3 regions of the Arthrobacter sp. 05L44 genome follow, and region 1 is predicted to be linked to each of the others. Evidence: riboswitches for the same ligand, from Rfam matches in the RefSeq annotation. Region 1 holds a riboswitch; each other region holds the start of a gene.
What was found. Region 1 has a riboswitch for S-adenosylmethionine ahead of AC1DHY_RS10000 (MFS transporter). Riboswitches for the same ligand answer to the same signal wherever they lie in the genome.

Region 1 (3,182 bases):
TAGAGCTCGTAGGTATGCGCCGTAACCCAGGCCAGGTCCGCCGTGCACCAGTGGACATCCCGGTCGCGGAGGGCAGGGTCCGGGTTGCTGAAGAGGTGCTCGAAACTCCAGGACGCCTGGGTGAGGTAGCCCCCGGAGGTGTGGACCAGGCCCTTCGGCTTCCCGGTGGTCCCCGAGGTGTACATGATGAACAGCGGCGTCTCGGCGTCGAAGGCCTCGGCGGTGTGGGCATCCGACGCGGCGCCGACGGCGTCGTGCCACCAGACGTCGCGGCCCGCGGTCATCGGGACCGTGTCCAGCTCACCGGCCGGGGTGGTCCGGTTGACCACCAGGACGTGTTCGATCGCGTTCGTGCCGGCGACGGCGGCGTCCGCGTTGGCCTTAACCGGGACGGCAGCTCCCCGCCGGAACTGGCCGTCGGTGGTGACCAGCAGCTTGGCGCCGGTGTCCTCCACCCGGAACCTCAGGGCCTCCGCGGAGAACCCGCCGAAGACCAGGGAATGGATGGCACCGATGCGGGCCACTGCCAGGGTGATGATCACGGTCTCGGGGATCACGGGCAGGTAGATGACCACCCGGTCGCCCTTGGCGATGCCGAGGTCCAGCAGGGCATTGGCAGCCTTGGCCACCTCGCGCTGCAACTCGGCGTACGTGACAGTGCGGCGGTCGCCGGGCTCGCCCTCAAAGAACAGGGCCACCTTGTCCCCGCGTCCCGCCGCTACATGGCGGTCGACGCAGTTGTAGGCGACGTTGAGCTTGCCGCCGTCGAACCAGCTGATCTCCGGGCCGTGGCCGGCCGCGGGATCGGCCGGGACCCGGCGGTAGGCGGTGTGCCAGGGTTTGGTTTCGCCGGCGGCCGGCTGAGCCCAGTCGAGACGGAGCGCCTGGGTTTCCCAGAACGCCACAGAATCCGGCTCGGGCGTGGCCGCCGCGCCCGCGCCCGGGACCCGGACGGGAGCGGGCAGGGTGGACGTGGTTTCAGGGGTCATGTGCAGCACTCCATCGGTCCTGGCAGTAGCACCCTCGCCGTGGCGGGGGTTGCTGCGGCTTCATAGGTCCAGGTCCCTCAGCCGCTCGGGATGGTCACTACCTACTAGAACCGAGATGCACGATTCTGCAAAATCCAGCCACACGTTGCTGTAATATTCACTGGCGCTCCTGATGTGGTATCAAAATCAGTCATTTATTCGACAATCGTGCGCGCCGGGCGCAGGAGTAGGGTTAATGCATGGTCCACGTTAACGATCCGGCAGTCATTGAGCGCCTTATGCGAACCAAGGGCACGTGGGCGGTGGTGGGCCTGACCACCAATGAATGGCGGTCGGCCTTTGAGGTCTCCTTGTACGTCCGCGACCGTATGGGCATGGACATCATCCCCGTCAACCTCCCGGGCGACGACGTCCACGGGGAAACTGGGTACCGGTCCCTGGCGGAGATCCCCGCCGCGAAACACCCGATCGACGTCGTGGACTGCTTCGTCAACTCCGGGAAGGTGGGCGCCGTCATTGATGAGGCCATCGCCATCGGCGCCAAGGCCGTCTGGCTGCAGCTGGGCGTCTTCGATGACGCCGCGGTTTCACGCGCCACGGCCGCCGGACTGGACGTCGTGGTCAACGAGTGCCCCGCCCGGCTGGGGTGGCGGATAGGCCTCTAGCGGCGCACCCAGCACCTGCCGCACGGCGCAACGGGAGTCGGTTACAAAATGTGACCGACTTTTTCCGTATTCGCCGCCTGCCGTGTGAGATGGACTCGTAACCATCCCGAGCGGCTGAGAGATCTGGCTCTGTGACGCCGCAGCAACCCCCTCATTGAGGACGGTGCTACCGCCAGGACCGATGGAGAAGGCGCCGTCTTCCGCTCGGATTTGCGGCCCACGCGGCTTGAATCCCGGAAGCAGCGCTTTCCCGGCATACGCCAGGAGACCGCATATGAGTACTGAAACCCGCCCGCAGAAAATGACCGGGAAGGTGGCCGTTGCCAGCTTCATCGGCACCACCATCGAGGGGTACGACTTCGTCCTGTACGGCCTGGCCGCAGCGACCGTCTTCGGCCCGCTGTTCTTCGCCCCGGCCGCCCCGCTCGTGGGCACCATCGCAGCCTTCGCCACCTACGCCGTCGGCTTCGTCGCGCGGCCGATCGGCGGCGTGCTGGGCGGGCACTACGGCGACAGGATCGGCCGGAAGAGCGTGCTCGTGGCGTCCCTGCTCCTGACCGGGCTCGCGACCACGGCCATCGGGCTCCTGCCCACCTACGCCCAGCTCGGCTGGGTGGCGCCGGCGCTCCTGCTCCTGCTGCGCGTGGTCCAGGGCATCGGCTACGGGGCCGAATGGGCCGGCGCGGCCCTTATGACCGTCGAGCACGCGGCGCCGAAGAAGCGCGGACTGACCTCCAGCGCCACCCAGCTGGGCCCCACCTCCGGGATGCTCCTGGCCACCGGCGTCCTGCTGGTCCTGGAAAACTCCCTGAGCGACGAGCAGTTCCTGGCGTGGGGCTGGCGCGTCCCGTTCGTCGCGAGCCTCCTGCTGGTGGCCGTGGGCCTGGTCATCCGGCTCTCGGTCGAGGACAGCCCGGAGTTCAAGCACGTCCAGACGGTCCAGACCGTCGCGGCCCGCCCCGTGGTGGAGAGCTTCAAAACCCACCCCCGCCAGATCCTGCTGACCACCGGCCTCCGCATCGCCCAGAACGCGTTCTACTACGTGTACACCGTGTTCATCCTGACGTACCTGACCCAGGTGCCCGGCACGGACCGGAACACCGGCCTGACCGCCGTCCTGGTCGCCTCCGCGCTGGGCCTTGTCACCGTGCCGCTATGGGGCGCCCTGTCCGACCGGTTCGGCCGCCGCTCGGTCTATCTCTTCGGCGCCGTGGCCAGTGCTGCGGCGATCATCCCGTTCTTCTGGCTCCTGGACACCGGCAACATCCTGCTGATCATCCTCGGCGTCGTCGTCGGCCTCAACATCGGCCACGACGCCATGTACGGCCCGCAGGCGGCGTTCTTCTCCGAGCTGTTCAGCACCCGCGTCCGGTTCAGCGGCGTCTCCATCGGCTACCAGATCGGTTCCGTGCTCGGCGGCGGCCTGGCGCCGCTGGTGGCGACGGCCCTGCTGGCGGCCGGCGGCGGAAACCCGGTCTGGGTAGTCGTTTACTTCCTGGCGGTCTCCGCGATCACCATCGTCGCGACC
Region 2 (3,182 bases), on a different contig from region 1:
GCGCCAGCATCAAGCCCCGGCTTGCTGGCCGGCAACCCTCCAAACGCGGCGGGGTGCCCCGGGTGAAGACCTGGCCCACCGGCGCCCGCCGGCGGGCAAGCGCGGCTGCCAGCGCCGTCCCGGCCCCGAGGCCGGAGTCGGGCTGCGCCCGTAACAAGGAGCACTCCGATGTCCAACGCCTGGTCCTTTGAAACCCGCCAGATCCACGCCGGCCAGGAGCCGGACGCTGCCACCGGCGCCCGGTCACTGCCTATCTACCAGACGACGTCGTTCGTCTTCCCCAGCGCCGAAAGCGCCGCCAACCGCTTCGCGCTCGCCGAACTCGCGCCCATCTACACCCGGATCGGGAACCCCACCCAGGACGCCGTCGAACAGCGGGTGGCCAGCCTGGAAGGCGGCCTTGGGGCGCTCCTGCTCAGTTCCGGCCAGGCCGCCGAGACCTTCGCGATCCTCAACATCGCCGAGGCAGGCGACCACGTGGTGGCCAGTCCCAGCCTGTACGGCGGAACTTACAACCTGCTGGCCCACTCGCTGAAGAAGTTCGGCATCGAAGTAACCTTCGTCGAGGACCCCGACAATCTGGACCAGTGGCGGGACGCCGTGCGGCCGAATACCAAACTGTTCTTCGGCGAGGTGGTCTCCAACCCCCGCCAGGACGTGCTGGACATCGAGGGTATCGCGGACGTGGCCCACCAGGCCGGCGTCCCGCTGATCGTGGACAACACGCTTTCCACGCCGTACCTGATCCGTCCGATCGAATGGGGTGCCGACATTGTGGTCCACTCGGCCACCAAGTACCTCGGCGGTCACGGTGCGGCGATCGCTGGCGTGATCGTCGACTCCGGCAACTTCGACTTCGGCAAGGACCCGGACCGCTATCCGGGCTTCAACACCCCGGATCCCACTTACAACGGCCTCGTCTACGCCCGGGACCTGGGGGCGGACGGGGCACTGGGCGCGAACCTGTCCTATATCCTCAAGGCCCGCGTCCAGCTGCTGCGCGATCTCGGCTCCGCCGTCTCGCCGTTCAACGCCTTCCTGATCGCCCAGGGCATCGAAACCCTGAGCCTGCGCGTGGAGCGGCATGTCGCCAACGCCACCCGCGTGGCCGAATGGCTGGAGGCCAGGGACGACGTCGAATCCGTCGCCTACGCCGGGCTGCCGTCCAGCCCCTGGTTCGAGCGCGGCCGCAAGTACGGGCCGAAGGGAACCGGCGCCGTCGTCGCCTTCAACCTCGCCGGGGGAGCGGAGGCCGGCAAGCGGTTCGTCGATGCCCTGGAACTGCACTCCCACGTGGCGAACATCGGTGACGTGCGTTCCCTGGTCATCCACCCGGCGTCGACCACCCACAGCCAGCTCTCGCCGGAGCAGCAGGCGGTGGCCGGCGTCAATCCCGGGCTGGTCCGGCTCTCGGTGGGCCTCGAGCACATCGACGACATCCTCGCCGACCTCGACGCCGGTTTCCGGGCCGCGAAGGACGCCTGAGGGGCGGCGGCGCCGGGGTCTGGCTGTCACACAGCCGTCACAATCTTCGCGCTGGCGCCGCCGGCTTTCGTAGAATCAAGGCAGGTCATGAGTGCCAGTGACAGCCCCGGCTTGCTGGCCGGCAACCCTCCTTCTGCGGCGGGGTGCCCCGGGTGAAGACCTGGCCTGCCGGTCAGCTGACGGCGGGCAAGCGCGAAGTTAGGTCCTCACATGACGATTGCCGTCACCCGCACGAGTGTACCCGAAAACCAATCCTCCGCCAGCGCTGTACCGGCCGGCGCTGACCCGGATGGCACTGTCCCGGATGGCACTGTGCAGCTCGTGCAGGTGGGGTCGCTGGTCCTTGAATCCGGGGCCACCCTTCCCGACGTCACCCTCGCCTACGAATCGTGGGGGACGCTCAATGCGGACGCATCCAATGCGGTGCTGATCCAGCACGCCCTCACCGGCGACACCCATGTCACCCGCGGCGCCGGGGCCGAACCGGGGTGGTGGGAGCAGCTGGCCGGCCCCGGGGCGCCGGTGGACACGGACAAGTACTTCGTCGTCTCCATCAACATCCTCGGCGGCTGCTACGGCTCCACCGGGCCCTCCACCGCCGCGCCGGACGGGCGGCCCTGGGGCTCGCGGTTTCCGCTGGTCACCCTCCGGGACAGCACAGCGGCCGAGGCCCGGCTCGCCGACGCTCTCGGGATCGACAGCTGGTACGCCGTGCTGGGCGGTTCGCTCGGCGGTGCCAGGGCACTCGAATGGGCGGTCAGCTACCCGGAACGGGTGCGTCGGTGCGCCGTGATTTCCGTCGGTGCCAGCAGCACCGCCGAGCAGATCGCTTTCGCTCAGGCCCAGACCCTGGCCATCCGGCAGGACCCCAACTTCAAGGGCGGGGACTACTACGGCGGTCCGGAGCCCGACGCCGGCCTGGCGCTGGCCCGGCGGATCGCGCACATCACCTACCGCTCCGCGGCCGAGCTCGACGGGCGCTTCGGGCGGAACGCCCAGGCCGCCGAGGCCCCGCTCGGCGCAGGGTCGCTGGCTGGCCGCGGCCGCTACCAGGTTGAGAGCTACCTGGACCACCAGGGCAACAAGCTGGTGCGCCGCTTCGACGCCAACAGCTATATCGCCATCACGGAGGCGCTGATGAGCCACGACGTCACCCGCGGCCGGGGAAGCCTGGAGCAGGCCGTTTCCCGCGCCACGGCAGCCTTCTTCGTGGCCGCCGTGGACTCGGACCGGCTGTACTTCCCGGCCCAGTCCCGGGAACTCGCCGAGGCCCTGCCGGGGGACGTGCCGCTGCATGTCATCGAGGCCCCGATCGGCCACGACGGCTTCCTGACCGAGATCGGCCAGCTCGGGGACCGGCTCCGGAGCGACTTCTTCGCGTAGCCCACCCTTCAGCGTGTGCATTTTTGCAGACGCCCTCTGCGCGATTAGTTGTTGAGCCTGCCGCGTTCCGGGACCATACTCGTGGAGAATGACGCCGTGTGTCCCAACTCACACACGCGTTGTCAACTTAATGGTCCACAGGGTGTCGAAGATGACGCCGAAGGAGTTCGCATGAGTACGGAAAACGCCGCCGCACGGCGCGCAGAGGAACCGGACGTCAAGACGTCCGGGCTAAAGAAGGTCGTCACCGCCTCAATGGCAGGGACGGTGGTGGAGTGGTATGAGTTCTTCCTCTACGCCTCCGCCGCCACCCT
Region 3 (3,182 bases), on a different contig from region 1:
ATCCGGGGATCGGCGGCGGCCAGCCCCCGCATCAGTTCGGCAGTGTTGTCGGTGGAGCCGTCGTCCACCAGCACCACCTCGTACCGGTCGTAGCGGGTCAGCTGGATGGACCGGACGCAATTCTCAATGACCGTTGCCGCGTTGAAGGCGGGGACAATGACGGACACGGTGGGCCATTCATCGAACAAGGTCGGCGCGCCCTTGCGGTGGCGCTGCACCGCGAGCACCTCAAAGCAGAGCGCCAGTAGCAGCACCAGTAGCTTCACCAGCCCGAGCACCAGGAGGGGCAGGCCTAGAACCGGCAGGAGCAGGTCCGCGGCAGGTAGAACCGCGGCCAGGGCCGTTTCACACCAGGACATCCGCGTACGCTCCGGTGCTTTGGCGGAATGACGCCGGGTTGAACGAGGGCAGGTTGAAGGACGCCAGGACTGCGTCAAGCAACTCCGGTGCGTGGCCGCTGTGGGCGCCGAACCGGGCGCTCACGTCCAGGACCACGGGAGTCCCGTCCGCGCGTCGGCGTACGTCGACCTCCATCGGGCCGGTCAGCCCCAACATGCGGACCGCAGCCATGGCAACATTGCCCACGTCAATGTCCTTCCCCGCCTCGACCCGGCGGGCGCTCACGCCCCCACAGCCCTGGGCCGGCTCCGCTTTTTCCTCCACGACGACGAACGGTGCGGCAGTGTTGTGCGCCGGCATCCCGAACACCATGGGGCCGTATTCGGTGCCGGGGATATATTCCTGCACGATCTGGCCCTCCGGCAGCCGGTGCCAGTCCACCTGGGCACTGCCGTCAACCACCAGGACCCCGCGTCCGCCGCCGGAGACCCGGGGCCAGACCACCACGGGTCCGCCCAGCGCGTCCATGGCGGCGGCGGCGCCGGCGAAGTCCCGCGGAACCCCGAAGCGGGGCACGGGAACGCCGGCGGCCTTAAGCTGCGTGGCGGTGTAGAGCTTGTCGTTGGCGATGGCCGCGGGCCCGGGGCTGCCGACGATAACGCGGACCTCCGGACCGAAGCCGGCCCGGAACGCCGCCAACTGCGGGAGTTCCTCGCTCACCGTGGGGATGATCAGGTTGACGCCCTCGGTGGCCACCAGCCGGCGGAGGGCCGAGACCATCTCCGGGTCACGCGCCTCGGGGACACGGACCACGGTGATTCCCGCGCCGGGCGGGAGCTCGCGGATGTCGGTGCCCAGGACGGGGATCCCGCGGGCCTTCAACTGCGCCGCGATGGCCCTGCCTGCGCGGCCGCCGGCGCCGGTGACCAGCACCCGGGGCTTCACTGCTTGTCCGTTCCGGAGCTCAGGAGACGGCCGGGTTCGTGGGCGCCGGCCACCGGACGCCACAGGAAAACGTAAATCGAGACCATGACAATCCAATTCCTTCGTTGAAGTTCCGGCGGCCCCTCCAGAGCATCGCCGGGCAAATTGGCGGATCAGCAACCCCGTCCGGCCAGCACCGGACTCTGGAGTGGGATTGCGCTTGCCCTGGCCCCCTGACGCCCCCGCACTTCCCGTTCCGGGACCCCTGGACTAGCTCTCCCAGTAAAGGTGAGGCCGCTATCGGATATCCCGAGTAGGGACTACCCGATTCGGCGCCGGGGCCGTGGGCCGGCCTTGCAGGTAGTACTTAGGGATAGCTCCGGGAGTACCCGGCGGCGCGGCGTGCGGTCCGCCGGGACTCGTGCCTCGTGACTCAACATGACGGCCCCGCCGCGGCGGGCGCCACGGTTGGTGCTACGTTTTTGGGGAGTAATGAGACCCGGCGCCAAGCCCTGACTTGCCGGTCGGCAACCCTCCCTTTCGCGGCGGGGTGCCTCAGGTGAATACTCGGCATATCGACCACTCGAGCTGCAAGCGTGAAAGTAAGGAGATCCGTCATGCCCGACGCATCCGTCCCCTCAGTGCCCGCCACTGAGCCCGCACCGTCCCCCGCCGCCTCTGGCCAGGCCGCGGAAGAAAAGCTGGCCTACCGGCTCTTCACCGGCCCCGACGACCGCAGCTTCTGCGAGCGCGTGTCCGCCGCCTTAGCCGAGGGGTACGTGCTGCACGGCAGCCCCTCCGCAACGTTCAACGGCAGCACCGTCATCGTGGCGCAGGCCGTCGTCCTGCCGGCCGCGATCGCAAGCGCCGACGCCGCCGTGGCCAGCGCCGTCGATGACCTCGACGGCGCCGACCTGTCCGGGGCCGACTTTGCCGGCGAGGGGCACGCATGAGCTACGCCGGAGACCTGAGCCCGCAGGACGCCTGGGCCAAGCTGGAGGCGGGCGCCGTGCTGGTGGACGTCCGCACCGAAGGAGAGTGGTCCCGGATCGGCATCCCGGTCACGGCGCCCGGCACCGGCAGGGAGCCGCTCTTTGTGCAGTGGACCCTGGCGGGCGGCGCTCCGAACCCGCAGTTCCTGGACCAGCTGCAGGGCCAGGCGCCGGCGGCCGGGACCGCCGAGTTGGTCTTCCTGTGCCGTTCCGGCGCCCGCTCCATCGCCGCGGCAACGGCGGCCGCCGCGGCCGGTTTCACTGCCTACAACGTCTTGGAGGGCTTCGAGGGCGAACCCGGCCCGACCGGGGCGCGGACCGTGAACGGCTGGAAGAACCGCGGCCTCCCGACCAACCTGGAAAGCACCCCGTGAGCTTTAATCCCGACGCGCAGGACTGGAGCGCGGAAACCCAGGCCGTCCGTGGCGGGCTGGTCCGCACCGGGTTCCAGGAAACCACCGAGCCGATCTTCCTGAACTCCGGGTTCGTCTACGAATCTGCCGCCGCGGCAGAGCGCGCCTTTACCGGTGAAGACGAACGGTTCGTCTACTCCCGCTACGGCAACCCCTCCGTGGCCACCTTCCAAGAACGGCTCCGGCTGCTCGAAGGCACCGAGGCCTGCTTCGCGACGGCGTCGGGCATGTCCGCGGTGTTCACCGCGCTCGGCGCCCTGCTGGGGGCCGGCGACCGCGTCGTCGCAGCGCGTTCGCTGTTCGGATCCTGCTTTGTGATCCTCAACGAGATTCTGCCGCGCTGGGGTGTGGAGACCGTCTTCGTGGACGGCCCTGACCTGGAGCAGTGGCGGGCGGCGCTGGCCGAGCCCACGACGGCGGTGTTCTTCGAATCGCCGTCGAACCCCATGCAGGAAATCGTGGACATCGCCGCGGTGAGCGAGCTCGCGCACGCCGCCGGCGCCACCGTGGTGGT

Region 2: another riboswitch for S-adenosylmethionine. It lies ahead of metX (homoserine O-acetyltransferase MetX); the one in region 1 lies ahead of AC1DHY_RS10000 (MFS transporter).
Region 3: another riboswitch for S-adenosylmethionine. It lies ahead of AC1DHY_RS04930 (DUF1737 domain-containing protein); the one in region 1 lies ahead of AC1DHY_RS10000 (MFS transporter).

Annotation. Positions count from the first base shown of each region.
Region 1 is NZ_JBFTNS010000003.1:259,501-262,682, forward strand. Features, by position in the region: gene acs (acetate--CoA ligase) at 1-989, opposite strand, end outside; SAM riboswitch class I at 997-1,086, opposite strand; gene AC1DHY_RS09995 (CoA-binding protein) at 1,229-1,654, shown strand; SAM riboswitch class I at 1,753-1,842, shown strand; gene AC1DHY_RS10000 (MFS transporter) at 1,929-3,182, shown strand, end outside.
Region 2 is NZ_JBFTNS010000008.1:23,307-26,488, forward strand. Features, by position in the region: SAM riboswitch class IV at 1-108, shown strand, start outside; gene AC1DHY_RS13795 (bifunctional o-acetylhomoserine/o-acetylserine sulfhydrylase) at 169-1,485, shown strand; SAM riboswitch class IV at 1,569-1,684, shown strand; gene metX (homoserine O-acetyltransferase MetX) at 1,696-2,868, shown strand; gene AC1DHY_RS13805 (MFS transporter) at 3,040-3,182, shown strand, end outside.
Region 3 is NZ_JBFTNS010000001.1:1,053,034-1,056,215, forward strand. Features, by position in the region: partial or broken gene AC1DHY_RS04920 (glycosyltransferase family 2 protein) at 1-359, opposite strand, end outside; gene AC1DHY_RS04925 (ATP-grasp domain-containing protein) at 346-1,284, opposite strand; SAM riboswitch class IV at 1,752-1,866, shown strand; gene AC1DHY_RS04930 (DUF1737 domain-containing protein) at 1,881-2,216, shown strand; gene AC1DHY_RS04935 (rhodanese-like domain-containing protein) at 2,213-2,629, shown strand; gene AC1DHY_RS04940 (O-succinylhomoserine sulfhydrylase) at 2,626-3,182, shown strand, end outside.